Regions from separate parts of the Sinanaerobacter sp. ZZT-01 genome, predicted to be linked through region 1. Evidence: riboswitches for the same ligand, from Rfam matches in the RefSeq annotation. Region 1 holds a riboswitch; each other region holds the start of a gene.
What was found. A riboswitch is a leader RNA that binds a small molecule or an ion and turns the genes downstream of it on or off. The one in region 1 is predicted to bind cobalamin.

Region 1 (2,204 bases):
CTTTTAAACAATTTTGAGATTGTTGCGACTGCACTAATTGCCGGTATTTTTTTTCGGGAGCCGCTTGGAAAGCGTATGTGGGGAGCGATTGCGGTAATTACTGCGGCAAGTATGCTTTTGTCATTTGAGGATGTTTCAAAACTTTCTTTTTCACTAGGAAGTATTTTTGTATTGCTAGCTTGCCTTTGCTGGGGGATGGAAAATAACTGTACACGCATGCTTTCATTAAAAAACCCGCTCGAGATCGTGATTATAAAAGGCTTTGGATCGGGGTTTGGCGCTCTGCTGCTCTTTCTCTTTATCGAAAATAGAGAAGGTATCCCTTATTTGACTGGATTTTCATCCGTCTATTACTGTATAGCGGCAATGCTGTTAGGCTTTGTAGCTTATGGCCTGAGTATTTTCTTTTACATTTCAGCGCAGAGATATTTAGGAGCGGCGAGGACGAGTGCCTATTATGCAGTCGCGCCTTTTATTGGGGTAGCTTTATCCATAGCCTTTTTCTCAGAACATCTGCCACAGCGTTTTTGGGTTGCAGTTCTTCTTATGATAGTAGGGACCTATTTAACGACAGTAGAAAAGCATACACATATACACAAGCACCAAACGATGGGACATACGCATAAGCATACGCATACCGATGGGCACCATAACCACGTTCATGAAGGGGATGGTGAGCTTGTTCACAGCCATTATCATATGCACGAGGCAATGGAGCATACACATAAACATAAGCCTGACATGCATCATCGGCATGCGCATGAATGCTAGCCTGAAATAATATAAAATAAAAAGGACAACTTCTTGAAAACGAAAAAATCACATGATATAATGAGATGACAATTAAGATATTATTAGGTGTTCGGTATTTTCCTGCCGAAAGAATAGGGAAGATGGGTGAAAGTCCCACGCGGTCACGCCGCTGTAATGGTCGAGTTGTATACAACAGCATCACTGTGGAAATGGGAAGATGGTATACAATGCTGAAGCCAAAGCCAGAAGACCTGCCTGATGATAGGTTCTGATTTTATTAAAAATCAGTAATTACATTTTCTTACGGACGATAGGAGGGTGTAATTCAGGGGAACATGAGATACATGATGTTTCCTAGTATTACGCTATTCTGATTTGTTTTAGAGTGGCGATTTTTTATTGGAGGGAAAAATTATGACAAGAACAAAAACAGAAAGACGGATTTTTTCATTAGGGGTTATCCTTGCTTTTGTGTTTGGAACGGCAACGATATCCAATGCAATGCACATTATGGAAGGATATTTGCCATTGAACTATTGCATTATATGGGGAGCGGTTTGTATTCCATTTTTAGTGGCAGGCTTTTTTTCAATCAAGAAAACACTTGCAAAACATAGAAAGACCATGCTGATTTTAGTGATGGCAGGTGCGTATGCGTTTGTACTATCCGCATTAAAAATTCCATCCGTTACCGGAAGCAGTTCTCATCCGACAGGAACCGGACTCGGCGCAATTTTATTCGGGCCTTCTGCTATGGCAATTATCGGAATTATTGTTTTATTATTTCAGGCTATTTTACTTGCGCATGGAGGCCTGACAACTTTAGGTGCAAATACTTTTTCCATGGCAATTGCAGGACCATTCGTATCCTATGCAATTTATAAACTATGTAGAAGCGTAAAGCTCCCAAAATCAGTTGGTGTATTTTTGGCGGCTTGCTTAGGCGATTTATTTACTTATTGTGTGACTGCTGTTCAGCTCGCAATGGCACATCCATCCGAGGTGGGAGGCTTCCGCGCATCTTTAATTGAATTTTTAGGAATCTTTGCAATGACACAGGTGCCGCTTGCACTCATTGAGGGATTAGTGGCCGTTGTAGTAATGCTGGGATTAGAAAGTTATGCTAAGCCTGAGTTGACTGAGCTTGGATACATGGAGGTGTAAAGATGACAAAGAACGCTAAGATAGTAATTGTACTGCTGCTTCTCGTAGTGGTCATTGCGGTAATTCCGCTTTTATTCATTCACGATTCTGAATTCGGTGGCGCAGATGGTGCTGCAGAAGATGCAATCACAGCGATTAATCCAAACTATGTCGCATGGGCAGAGCCTATTTTAGAACCGCCGGGCGGTGAAACCGAATCCCTTTTGTTCTGCTTACAGGCAGGACTGGGTGCCAGTGTATTTGGTTATGGGTTTGGATATTTAGTAGCTAGAAAAAAATACAAGAAA
Region 2 (2,204 bases), 830 kb from region 1:
GCGCCGAAGCTGTGCTTCCTCCTGATCCAAAATGTCTTTTGCGATGAGTTCTTTTGCCTCTTTTGAAAGCTTGGATTCTTTTAATAAATCGCCTACAAGCTTTGTCTGTCTTGTACTAAAGCAACTCTTTTCTATGATTTGCTTTATCTGATTCCCCTGCCATGGGAATTCCGATTCTGTATTAATTGCTGTCTCTAGTAATTGAAAGGATTTCCTCTTTTTTCTTGTTCTTCTTTCCCCCAGAAAGCTCCCTAATTCCATTAACCCATAAATCAAAAGTATTATTAGTCCTATAATCACAGGGATTAATAAACACTGTGATGCTGCATGAATTATCTTTGTCAAATACTCTGAACCTGGAATTGTCATTTGTTTCTTTCTCCTTCTTTTTCAATAAAAGTATGTTTTACATAACCTGCTATGAGTAACGCAACCATTCCTGCCACTGCACTTAAAGTCCATCGTCCCGATTCTAAGGTAATCGGCGAAAATTGTGTCGCCATGGATTGAACTAAACTGGGAATAAACAAGCCACAGCATAAAGTAAAGGTACCTAGAATCAGCAAAAAAGTATTTAGGATGGATTCTGCATCAATGGATATTGTTTTCATCAACCTTCTTATCCCGAAAGAAACGAGAAGCAGCAGGATAAAAAAGATAGCAGCGGTCGCCCATCCCAGCCATGCGGGCGGCAATTTCAAAGGCGGGCCTAATAAAATCACTGTCAGTGCCAATGCGATCAGACACAACGGGCAGGGCAATAAAACTATAATATTATTTTTATAAGTGCTTCTTTCACTACAAGCACTACATTCCTCTCCATTTATTCCTAAATAAATTAAAAAAAGCGCCATTAGAACAGAGCCTGCAAAGGTATATTTATCTAATATATCAACCATCATGCCTTGCATTGGCTCAAAGAGCAAAACCAAAATTCCTAAGCAAATTGCAAAGGAAAGAGAAATAAGTACCATTTGCTTCGCACTTCTTTGCGACATTCCCAGTATCAAACCGGATTTTAAGCTTAGAATCAGCGTAGCAATGAAAAGACCGAATACAGACATAAACAAACAATTCACCTCCTTTCTTTTTTATCATTGAATAGAAAACCCCCAGAAAGGTGTCTATGGGTATAAAAAAAAGAACCCATTAGTAAAAAAATACTAAAAGATTCTCCCATTTTTGGAATCTATATGTATACATGACAAAATCTGAATTTCCCTATTCTATCTTGTCTCTATCAAGGCAGGTCTCCTGGCTCATGATTCATCCGCCGCCCTCCCTTCCCGGATAAAACATCCAGTGGCTTGTGGGCTTTGTCATCAATTACAGTGGTGGGTCCGCGACGGCTTTTACCGCTCTTCCCTATTCTCCTCACATGAGGCACCTTGATGGTATTCGTTATTTAACTATTCTTGCCACTACATTATATCTGATTTCGGTCTTATGTCAACAAAATTCTTATCACATTATCATTGCATTGTAATAAAGTTTTCACAATGGACTTATTCCCTGATTTCTTTATTTCTTTGTTCCGTTCACTGGCTAATTTTGCTAAAATGAAAATAGAGTTAAAAATAAACGGAGGTGAACTTTATTATGTATTATTCCAGCGGTAATTATGAGGCGTTTGCACGCCCACAAAAACCAGAAAATGTTGACCAAAAATCAGCCTACATTGTAGGCTCCGGCCTTGCCGCACTGGCAGCTGCTTGTTTTCTTGTCCGTGACGGACAGATGAAAGGAGATCAGGTGCACATCCTAGAAAAAGATCCAATTCCAGGCGGTGCATGTGACGGATATCTCTATGAAAATTTGGGTTACGTTATGCGTGGCGGACGGGAGATGGACAATCATTTCGAATGCATGTGGGATTTGTTCCGCTCCATTCCTTCGATTGAAACAGAAGGAATCAGCGTTTTAGACGAATACTACTGGCTAAATAAAAAGGACCCGAATTATTCTCTGATGCGTGCAACGGTTCATTGCGGCGAAGATGCACATACAGACAAAAAGTTCGACCTTTCGGACAAGGGTTCTATGGAAATCATGCACCTGTTCTTTACTTCTGATGACGAACTTTACAATAAACGAATCGACGAATACTTCAGCGATGAAGTTTTGAATTCTAATTTCTGGTTATACTGGCGCACTATGTTTGCATTTGAAAACTGGCATTCTGCACTTGAAATGAAACTGTATCT
Region 3 (2,204 bases), 1.5 Mb from region 1:
ATGATTAGAAAATTTAAAAACGAAGATTTAGAAATAATAATGGAGCTATGGTTAAATACAAATATACACGCGCACGATTTTATTGCTGAGGATTATTGGAGAAATAATTTTGAATTGGTTAAGGGCATGCTTCCGTGTGCAGAACTCTATGTTTGCGAAATTGAGAACGAAATTAAGGCTTTTGTGGGAATTGATAATGGGTACATAGCCGGAATATTTGTATCGGGGGAAATGCAGTCGAAGGGACTCGGCAAACAATTGCTTGAAAAAGCAAAAGAGCTTTATGCTTCCCTTAGTTTAAACGTTTATAAAAAGAATGTAAAAGCCGTCCATTTTTATCAGAGAGAAAACTTTGTAATTGAAAAAGAACAAGTGGATGAAAATACGGGAGAGCTTGAATATTTCATGGTATGGAGTAAATAAGAAATACCACACTATTTTACTTTTATTTATGATAATGGAGCTTATAAAATTGAATTACAGATTACAAGTTGACAGGCTTTTTTATATGTTGTATACTAGGTTTACAAATAAAATAATAGACATAATTCAGGTGGCCGGACGCAGCAAACAGCCGGCATAATAGGGAAGCAGGTTAAAATCCTGCGCGGTACCGCCGCTGTATAAGAGGAGTTTTTTCAAAGATACCACCGGTCATTCGGGAAGGTTGGAAAAATGCTGATGCTTGAGCCAGAATACCTGCCTGAATGGGTTTTTGCAAGTCCTGCGTGTTTACGGGACGCGCAAAGTTTATATACAGCAGACTGCTAAACGGCGGACAAGCGGTATAGCAATCAGCTTCAGCAGAAGAATACGGGACTGCAGTTGTCAGGAGTGACAGCGGCAGTCCTTTGTTGTTCCCAAAAATCAAGGCAGGAGGTCTTACAATGAAAAAAATAGCAATATACGGAAAAGGGGGAATCGGCAAGTCAACGACGGTAGCAAATGTTTCCGCAGCACTCTCCAGAGAAGGAATTCGAGTGATGCAGATTGGATGCGACCCCAAATCTGATTCAACCGTTAATTTGACAGGAGGACAACGGATTCCCACAGTGCTCGATGTCATAAGAGAAAAGGGGGAAAAGACAAAACTGGAGGATATTACCTTTGAGGGAAGCTTTCAAGTAATCTGCGTCGAAGCAGGAGGACCGATGCCCGGAACCGGTTGTGCAGGAAGGGGAATTATTGCAGCATTTGAAAAGCTGGAAGAATTGAGGGCATATGAAATCTACAGACCGGATATCATCTTGTATGACGTACTGGGAGACGTGGTTTGCGGCGGGTTTGCAATGCCGATTCGGAACGGCTATGCAGATCGTGTCTGTGTTGTGACCTCAGGTGAGATGATGTCCTTATATGCAGCAGGTAATATTGCCAGTGCGGTTCGCTCATACGGTGCGAGAGGCTATGCCGAAATGGGAGGTCTGATCTTGAACAAAAAAGGCATTGAAGGCGAGGAAGAAATCGTGAGAAAAGCAGCAGACGAAATGGAGACGACAGTGCTTTTTACGGTGGAACGGGATCAGACTGTGCAAAAGGCAGAAGCGGTACATAAAACGGTCGTCGAAGCATTCCCGGAAAGCAGACAGGCAGAAGCATATCGAAGCTTGGCATTCAAGCTTCTTGAAGAATAGAGGTGAAGCGATGCGACTGAAACGATTATCAGAAATTCAGAGCAGCAAGGATATCTTTGGCGATTGCAGTGCCATCTCCTGCGGCGTTTTTTGCCCCACCTTCGGCGTTTCTGTCTGTGCTCCCTTGATACAGGATGGAGCCGTTCTGATTGTAGGAACTCCCGAATGTACATGGTATGCGAAAAACAGCAGCATTTACCATGCAATAGACCCGGGCTGGGATCGGTTTTACTGCTGTGCGATGGAAGAGCAGGATATTACCTTTGGAGAGAATGGCGCTATCATAAAAGCAATTTGCGACATTGCAGCGGAGTCTGACATCCATTGCATCTTCTTGGCGAGCACCTGCGTTCCGGAAATCATAGGAGACGATTTGGAAGCCATTGCAAAAGCTGGCGAAAAACTATCAGGAATCCCAGTCCTTCCTGTACGCATTGCACATTATGACCATAAATGCAATGAATTCGGAGTCGCCGTTTCCCGCACTTTGGAATCATTGGGAAGCTTAATGGAAGCACAGCCGAAACAGCCGAAAACGGTAAATCTTCTTGGAAGAAACTTTCACTCCGC
Region 4 (2,204 bases), 970 kb from region 1:
TTGGTGTAAAACTCCAAATGTAACCGCCCTGGCTCGTGAAGTAAAGGTGCCCGTCTACGAGGGAAATCGTGCTGCGCACATTGCCCGGGCTCACACCGCCTGCCGTTGCTAGATTGATTACACTTCCCTGTGATACATCTTCAAAATCGTCGCCAACCGGACGGGCATACAGATAGCCGTTATCTCCGCCGAAGTATACGTAATCCTCGTCTACCACCGCACCGGCCCAGTAAAATCCGCCGTTACCCGGGTTGTATTCCAGTAACTCTTCTACACCCATATCATATTGATAATACGTGCCTGCGTGACCCGACCAGGTTCCGAAGTAAATGTAATCTCCGTCTTTTACAATTGGCGTATTGATCTGTGCGTTATTTGGCACAGCCAGTGACCAATCTGTAGTTGGTGTAGCGTCGATATCTACTACCTTTGTAATGGAAGTTTTTTGCTCATATAAGCTACAGTATTCGATTTCCACTGTGTTTCCTGTATTTCCGCTTATCTCATAAGTGAATTCAAGCGTATTCGCTCCGGTAAGCACTGCTGCTTCTGCCGCTGAAGATTGGTCATCAAAGTTTTTATTTAAGTAATAGTGACCGTCGATCAGATCTGCAGACGTGAAAGTCTTTTCTCCCACTACAGTTCCGTTCAGCTTTGCCGTAACGGTCATACCCACACCACTTCCGTTGATCTTCACGCCGGTAGCCGAACGGTGCTTCTTGCCGTTCTCTAAATCAATATTTGCCTGTGTCATTGTAACCGTCTCATCCCCGGATACAATCACCTTATTCGCTTCCATTGTGATTCCGGACCCAGATACGGTCCAATCCTTTGTTACTCCTGCTTCTAAAGCCAAATTATCGTTTGTTGCTTTCTGGTTGTAGCCGGAAGCGCCTACATAGATGCTTCTGTCTTCCACATCCAGATATGGGCTGGACAGCTGAAAGCCTGAGCTCTGCGTGATCTGCGCATCCCATACGACGTGCGGTGTCGATGCGGTGCAGTCGATCTTTGCAAGCCGCCCGCCACCACTTCCATCCTCTTTTACGGTGTACCCGTCATACAGCACATACGCATAGGTATCACCATCACCTGTCGTTTCCATGACAGCGGCGGAATCGACGCCGTCCCAGCCGGAGCCGTTATGCGGCAAAACAATCTGTGTAACGCTCGGACTTGTTGTCGTTGGCGCTCCATCCGTCAAGATTCCGTTGTGAATATCATTGCCTTGATACGTGGGCCAATCAGCCGCAAAGGCAGGGATTCCCATACTTGCTACCATAGCTGCTGTTACCAATGCAGCTATTGGCTTTCTTAATTTGAATTTCATCATTCGCTTCTTTCCTCCTTCTTTTTCTTAAATAATTGAGTTATGCTCCATACGGCGAGATTACCGTATTTTTTCAATCATGCTCACCCCCTTCCTCTTTTATTTCAACAAAAAAGACTGCGGCAAAATGCCGCAGTCCGTTTTCACTGCTCCTATTTATATCATGTGCTCTTTTTTTCCTTCAAAAAAATCCTGCAAGTCATTTACCTCGTGACTATCACTGCCTTCTATCCATGCAGGTCTTCTGACTTGCGCATCTTCGTTTCCAATCTCCTTCCCAAAGGGCTTATCACCCCTCAGTGGCAGTCTGCATTCCGCAAATATGATTCAGAAACTCCGCGCTTACAGCGGCGGGTCCGTGCCGGATTTTCACCGACTTCCCTCTTAGCTTCCGGCTTTACCCGGTAGAACATGAATATGTATTCAATTCGTTTTATACTTGTCAAACATTGTCGAAAATATTGTTTCTTTCTTAATATTTACAATTTTATAGATTTATACTACCATCTATTTTTCTATTTTTCAAGAGCAAAATTACTACCGGATTAAACCGGCAGAACATGAATTGTATTATTTTTTCTAATTTCATCTGATTTGAGTTTATGTTATCAGCTTTCATTATATTTTGCAAGTGAAAATCATGCTAAATATTTCCTAATTTGTAAGATAGATAATGTCCTGTTATGTGAATTTAAAGAAAAAGAAACTAACTGCTCTGTTCTTCCTCAGCAGTCAGCTTCTTTTTACTTATTTCTTCCTATCTCTAAGGTATGCAAGCTCTTTATTCATGCTACATCAACACTGTTTTTGGGTTCATAATATGATTCGGATCAAATACCTTTTTAATCCCCTTCATCAGTTCCAGCTCTACAGG

Region 2: linked by a shared signal. The riboswitch ahead of U5921_RS09965 (DUF2162 domain-containing protein) and the one ahead of U5921_RS06075 (energy-coupling factor ABC transporter permease) in region 1 are both predicted to bind cobalamin.
Region 3: linked by a shared signal. The riboswitch ahead of U5921_RS13240 (nitrogenase iron protein NifH) and the one ahead of U5921_RS06075 (energy-coupling factor ABC transporter permease) in region 1 are both predicted to bind cobalamin.
Region 4: linked by a shared signal. The riboswitch ahead of U5921_RS10625 (hypothetical protein) and the one ahead of U5921_RS06075 (energy-coupling factor ABC transporter permease) in region 1 are both predicted to bind cobalamin.

What each region holds. Positions count from the first base shown of each region.
Region 1 covers NZ_CP141728.1:1,243,281-1,245,484, reverse strand. Annotated here, with positions in the region: gene U5921_RS06080 (DMT family transporter) at 1-771, shown strand, start outside; cobalamin riboswitch at 840-1,027, shown strand; gene U5921_RS06075 (energy-coupling factor ABC transporter permease) at 1,168-1,917, shown strand; gene U5921_RS06070 (energy-coupling factor ABC transporter substrate-binding protein) at 1,920-2,204, shown strand, end outside.
Region 2 covers NZ_CP141728.1:2,070,773-2,072,976, reverse strand. Annotated here, with positions in the region: gene U5921_RS09970 (MotA/TolQ/ExbB proton channel family protein) at 1-369, opposite strand, end outside; gene U5921_RS09965 (DUF2162 domain-containing protein) at 366-1,064, opposite strand; cobalamin riboswitch at 1,227-1,406, opposite strand; gene U5921_RS09960 (oleate hydratase) at 1,600-2,204, shown strand, end outside.
Region 3 covers NZ_CP141728.1:2,726,759-2,728,962, forward strand. Annotated here, with positions in the region: gene U5921_RS13235 (GNAT family N-acetyltransferase) at 1-423, shown strand; cobalamin riboswitch at 535-722, shown strand; gene U5921_RS13240 (nitrogenase iron protein NifH) at 888-1,634, shown strand; gene U5921_RS13245 (nitrogenase component 1) at 1,645-2,204, shown strand, end outside.
Region 4 covers NZ_CP141728.1:2,214,026-2,216,229, reverse strand. Annotated here, with positions in the region: gene U5921_RS10625 (hypothetical protein) at 1-1,333, opposite strand, end outside; cobalamin riboswitch at 1,547-1,760, opposite strand; gene U5921_RS10620 (FAD-binding oxidoreductase) at 2,121-2,204, opposite strand, start outside.